2 linked regions of the Granulicella sibirica genome follow. The protein of the gene in region 2 interacts with the protein of the main gene of each other region in a pairwise test. Links are inferred from orthologs where the notes say so. Each region holds a gene or a part of one and is shown on either strand. Other genes may lie near its edges.

Region 1 (2,882 bases), 150 kb from region 2 along the record:
GATCCGAAAGGCGAGCGGGTCATCAACCCATGCCCGAACCTGTAAGCGGATTCTTAGCGGTGCGACAGCAATTTCTGAGTATACGCGAGAGGTGGAAAAACGGCAACGAAACTCCGCTATTTTCCCTCCGCAGCCTCCCGATCCAGCGTCCCGTCCGCGCTCGAATTCATCGTATCCAACATCTTGTGGATGGTTCGCAGAGCGACATTCCCAATCTTCACCACTTCTGGTGCAACTCACGGGACTGTCACATTTTCTCGCCAAACCACGAGAAAAAGCCCCGGTTTTCCTGCTAGTATCAAACCCGTTCCGCAAGACGGCTTCACGCCTGTCCTGCTCGTTTCGCGGTTGTTCAGATTCACTTCTCTTCGCCCCAAACAGGTTTCCTGTCGCGAAGATTCTGGCCAAGTTGAGACAAACCACACTCGCCTCTTCCGGGGAGTAGGGAACTCGTTTGCCTTTTTCCATTCCGCCTCGGCGGATGGCTGTCGCGAATCACCGGATAGACGTGCGGCTTGTTGCTTCCCATCGCCCTCACCGGCGCATGGGTCAGCTCGGCTCCGTAGCGTAAGACATCGTTGAAAGAGAGAACACGAAGTATGTCATTTGTCCCGACGGCCGCAGCCGTGCTGAATTCCTGGGTAAGAATTCTTGGAGCGCTCGAGAAGAAGATCAACCGGCAGTCGTTTGAGACCTGGTTGAAGCCGACGCGCTTCTCGCACATCGCGGGACGGACGCTCTTCGTGCGGATCCCCTCCGTCGAATTTGAAAAGGTCGGAGAGAAGTACGCCGACCTCATCCAGGAGGCCATTGACAACCTCCAACTCGACATCGACGATGTCACCTTCCAGACTCCCCAGCAGGACCCCAGCGCGCCCCGCGTTCGGGAGGACGGAGGCTTCGCACCCCTTCCCAGCCACAGCCTTAACGCCCCGCGCCCAAGCCGTCCCGGAGCCCCTGCGCAGGCCGGCATTGCCGCACCTGAGCAGGCCCGCTTCGACTGGAACGCCGCCTCCCAGCTCAACCCGCGCTACCAGTTCGACGCCTTCGTCATCGGATCCGGAAACCAGTTCGCCATGGCCGCCTCGCAAGCTGTCGCCGAGCGCCCATCGAAGGCCTATAACCCGCTGTTCCTCTACGGTGGCGTCGGCATGGGCAAGACCCACCTGATGCATGCCATCGGCCACGACGTGAAGCGCCGTCAGCCGCACGCCTCTATCTGCTACGTCTCGGGCGAAAAGTTCACCAACGAGATGATCAACTCTGTCCGGTACGACAAGATGACCTCGTTCCGCGACAAGTTCCGCAACGTCGACGTCCTCCTCATCGACGACATCCAGTTCCTCGCCGGCAAGGAGCGCACGCAGGAAGAGTTCTTTCATACCTTCAACACGCTCCACGAGAGCATGAAGCAGATCGTCATCGCCTCCGACCGTCCCCCAAAAGAGCTCGCCGACTTTGAAGACCGCCTTCGCTCCCGCTTCGAGTGGGGTCTCATCGCCGACATCCAGCCACCCGATCTCGAAACCAAGGTTGCGATCCTCCAGAAGAAGGCCGAGAGCGAGCAGACGCAGCTCCCCACCGACGTCGCCCTCTTCATCGCTTCGAACGTGCGGACCAACGTCCGTGAGCTCGAAGGTGCTCTCGTCCGCCTCATCGCCTGGTGCAGCATGCATGGCGTCGAGATCACGATGGCCGTCACCCAGCAGTGCCTCAAACAGTTCATCGACACGCAGGTCCGAAAGATTACGATCGAGGCGATTCAGCGTGCCGTTGCGGAACACTTCGGCATGCGCGTCGCGGAACTGAAGCAGAAGAACAACTCCCGCCAAATCGTGGTTCCCCGGCAGATCGCGATGTACCTGGCCAAGCAGATGACCGAGGCGTCGTTGCCCGAAATCGGACGCCAGTTCGGCGGCAAACACCACACCACGGTCATGCATTCCATCGGCAAGATCGACGAGCAGCGCCGCACCGACAAGGATCTCAATCGCACCATCAACAAGCTGATGGAGACGCTCAACTAGCGCCCTCGCCGCAGGCCGGGCGAGGCTCAGGGCAGCGCCGGCCCGGTGCTATACTCACCCAACGATGGCGCACCTGGACCTCTCTCAGACCCCGGCCGGGACCAGCGGGAGAGTTCCTTTCTGGCGGCAGCCGACGGTTCAGATCTGGCTCGCGATCGGGGCCGTCGCGAGCCTCTGCGTCTTCATCCTCCCATTCGCTTTCCCTCCGACAACTCCGTCGCAGTCTGCGTCCTATGCCGTTGGCTTCGGCAACCGGGTGGCGATGCTCTCGACCGTCTTCGTGAGCGCGGCGGTCGCCATCCTCCTGTGGTGGAGGCGCATAGGAGCCCGCATCACGGACCCACCCGAGCAGGGAACGATGCCTCTCAGCTGGCTGGCCTGGGCGTCGGCAGCCGCCATCATCTTCCACGCCTTCCTCGGCTGGCGCGTCGCCATCGCCGACGTCTACTACTGTGACGCCAGCTACTTCCTCACCCAGGTCGGCCGTCACCTGCACGACCATGCCGTCCTCTACAAGGACATTGAGTTCGCCTACGGCCCGCTGCTCTTTTACTGGCCCGAACTCTTCATCCGCGTCCTCGCCCCTCTTGGTCTCAAGGCTCCCGGCGCCTATATGGTCTCGCTGACCGTCATGCAGTTAGCTGGGCTGGGAATCATCTTTTACGCCATCCAGAGCCTGCCCCTCACCCGCCGCCTCAAGGGTGTCGCCATGCTCACGATGGCGTTCGGCACTCTCACCCCGCTGCTCGGCCTCAACTACACTCTCCTCCGCTTCGCCCTGCCCTATGCCGGCATCCTCTGGATCACCGCCCAGGCCGGAGTTTGGCGCCAGTCAATCCTCTTCGGCCTGGCCCA
Region 2 (2,907 bases):
CTCCGCCATCTTCTACTCGAACGAAGAGCAGAAGAAAGTCGCTTCGGCTTACATCGCCCAGCTCGAAGAGGCACACATCTTCAAGGCAAAAATCGTCACCGAAGTCACGCCACTCAAGGGCTTCTACGACGCCGAGGCCTATCACCAGGACTACGCAACCAACAACCCGAACAACCCGTACATCCAGGTCTGCGACCGCCCAAAGATCGAAGCTCTCAAAGCCGAGTTTCCTGATCTCTTCCAGACCTACAAAGGCAAATAACTACTGCGTCACTTCGCCTTCGGGTTCATCGGTAGGATCTTCGATCTCCGCCTGAAAACCTTCGAGCAGCCGCTCCATAAACTTTTCTGTATCGACCTTCTTATCCTGCATCTGGTGCGCCAGCGCAATATGGCGCGCCAGATCGGCCAGGACAATTCCCCACGCAAACGGATCATCCCAGGCCCCGCTCTGGATGCTCACATGCTGGCCCTTCTCCGCGATCCAAACCCGCAAAACTTCAAACGAAGCCCGGTCCCTCACCGCAGCTGGTGGAATCGCCAATACCTTATCTGCCCCCATCGCTCACCTCTTAAAGTCATTCTCACACTCAATGTCCAACTTCTCCACACAATCCACATCTGCGCGCTTCTGCGATAGCCCACAATAAGGCATGGCAACCTTTGCCCAGATACAGGACATTCAGGGCCTTCCAGCCTCGGTTCACGCTGAAGTCGCGATTCTCGGAGCGATGCTCCTTGATGCAGTCGCAATCTCGGACGCGACTGGGCGTCTGCGCTCCGAAGACTTCTCGCTCGACTCGCACCGCAGGATCTATGCGGCGATTCTGGAGCTCATGGTCTCCGGGCACGCGATCGACTTCATCACGGTTCGCGAGGCGCTTGCGCGGAAGAAGGAACTCGATGCGATCGGAGGACCAGCTTATCTCGCGTATCTGACGGAAGGCATTCCGCGGAACCTGAACATCGAGAGCTATGTTCGGATCGTCAAGGACAAGAGCCTTCTGCGGCAGATGATGTCCATCTTCAACGATGGAGTCAGTCGATCGGCGGATCAGTCGGATGAGGCGATTAGTGTCCTTTCTGACATCGAGATGAGACTGGTTGAGGTTGCGGATCAGGCGATAACGCGCTCTTTCTCGGGGATTGCCGAGATTGTTGCTTCTTCATTTGGATCGATCGACAAGCTTTATGAGCAAGGTCGCGAGATTACCGGACTTGCGACGCATTACACGGAGTTCGACCGGATGACTTCGGGCTTGCAGGATTCGGAGTTGATCATCATTGCGGCTCGTCCTTCAATGGGAAAAACTGCGTGGGCCATCAACATCGCTCAGAATGCCGCCGTGAAGGATGGGAAGGTAGTTGCGGTTTTTTCGCTGGAAATGTCGAAAGAATCGCTTCTTCGACGCATGCTTGCTTCGGAGGCCCTGGTGAATTCGCGGAAGATTCAGACGGGTTTTTTGCCACGTGAGGACAAGGGAAAGTTGCTGGCGGCGCTTGAGCGGTTGATGGAATCGAAGATGTTCATTGACGACACTCCGGGAATCACGCTCGCCGAGATGAGGGCAAAGGCGCGGCGGTTGAAGCAGCAGGAAGGATCACTTGACCTCATCGTGATCGACTATCTGCAGCTGATGACTGGTTCGACGACTGGCGCTCAGAAGAAGTTCGAGAACCGGACGCAGGAGGTTTCTGCTGTGTCGCGCGGGTTGAAGGCGCTGGCGAAGGAGATGAAGGTTCCTGTCGTGGCGCTTTCGCAGCTTTCGCGTTCGAGCGAGCAGCGTGGCGGGGATAAGAAGCCCTTGCTTTCCGATTTGCGGGAGTCAGGGTCGATCGAGCAGGATGCGGACGTCGTGGCCTTTATTCATCGCGACAGCTACTACAACAAGGACGAGAACGGCGAGGAAGATCCGGAGTCGAAGGGCAAGGCCGAGATCATCATCGCGAAGCAGCGCAATGGGCCGACTGGAAGCGTTCACCTGGCTTACCTGGCCGATTACACGCGGTTCGAGAATCTTCAGGGTGGCGGCGGCGATTCCGGAGGGTACTAGGGGGCCCTACCCCCCCCCTCCCATAGCCCGGGCCCAAGTCTTTTCTTTACAGTAAGTTGCGGCATCCCATCGCCGCGAAATTACTGTAAACAAAAGACTTACCTGCAAATATTAGTAGATAAAGGACTTAGCTGTCTTTCAGATCCGCGAGAATGTGGTTCGATTCCCCTTAGGACTAGTCTTATTCCTAGATCAATCGTATCGAAGCGACCGAAACTAAAAGGACATCGCTATCTCTTTTGATATGAGTGAGATGAGTCATTTCGGGGCTTGACATGCGAATTTGCCTGTAAAAACGAATGCTTCCGGCGAACTTTATTTTTCGGGGCCTGCGGCGCGGGTTCCGAAGGGGCATCGCTCAAGGAGTGGGCAGCGGCGGCACTGGGGATCGGAGAAGGTGCAAAGGGTCTGGCCGTGGATCTTGAAGAGGGAATGATGCTCGTCGAGTATCTCGGCGGTCCAGTCGAGCGGGACGAGGCGCATGAGGCGCTCTTCGGTGATGGCGGCGTCGGCTCTGGGGGTGAGAGCTAACCGCTGGGTGACGCGGAGATGATGCGCGTCGACGCAGATCGCGCGGCGGCGGAGGGTGGAGAAGTTCGCGACGGCAGCGGAGACCTGGTTGCCGACGCCTTCGAACTGCTCGAGCCAGCTTCGGATTTTCTCAGTGCGGTATTTGGCAAGGAAGTCGAGGGTGAGGGAGCCATAGCGGGAGGTGATGCCCATCAGGGCGGCCTTGAGACGGGGAGCTTTGACTTCGGGGAAGGTGACGATGGCGATGGTCCGCTCGATCTCGTCGACGGAGGCGTCGCGGAGGTCGTCCCAGGTAGGGAAGCGGGCGTGAAGATCGCGCATG

The links. Proteins that work in one complex are often made in the same cells at the same time.
Region 1: the proteins of dnaB (region 2) and dnaA interact in binary tests that used the Escherichia coli proteins (3 or more experiments, as listed by UniProt). The link is inferred for Granulicella sibirica from one-to-one orthologs.

What each region holds. Positions count from the first base shown.
Region 1 is NZ_RDSM01000001.1:2,033,708-2,036,589, forward strand. What follows is about bases 1-2,813. They hold dnaA (chromosomal replication initiator protein DnaA), read left to right. Parts: upstream 1-599; coding sequence 600-2,027; downstream 2,028-2,813. Other genes in these bases: GRAN_RS08430 (hypothetical protein), read left to right, coding at 2,092-2,813. In the rest of the region: more of GRAN_RS08430, read left to right, coding at 2,814-2,882. UniProt on the Escherichia coli protein: Plays an essential in the initiation and regulation of chromosomal replication. Binds in an ATP-dependent fashion to the origin of replication (oriC) to initiate formation of the DNA replication initiation complex once per cell cycle.
Region 2 is NZ_RDSM01000001.1:1,880,757-1,883,663, reverse strand. The notes cover bases 16-2,853. They hold dnaB (replicative DNA helicase), read left to right. Parts: upstream 16-653; coding sequence 654-2,054; downstream 2,055-2,853. Other genes in these bases: GRAN_RS07870 (endonuclease III domain-containing protein), read right to left, coding at 2,370-2,853; GRAN_RS07880 (DUF5076 domain-containing protein), read right to left, coding at 263-562; msrA (peptide-methionine (S)-S-oxide reductase MsrA), read left to right, coding at 16-262. Also shown: more of msrA, read left to right, coding at 1-15; more of GRAN_RS07870, read right to left, coding at 2,854-2,907. UniProt on the Escherichia coli protein: The main replicative DNA helicase, it participates in initiation and elongation during chromosome replication. Travels ahead of the DNA replisome, separating dsDNA into templates for DNA synthesis.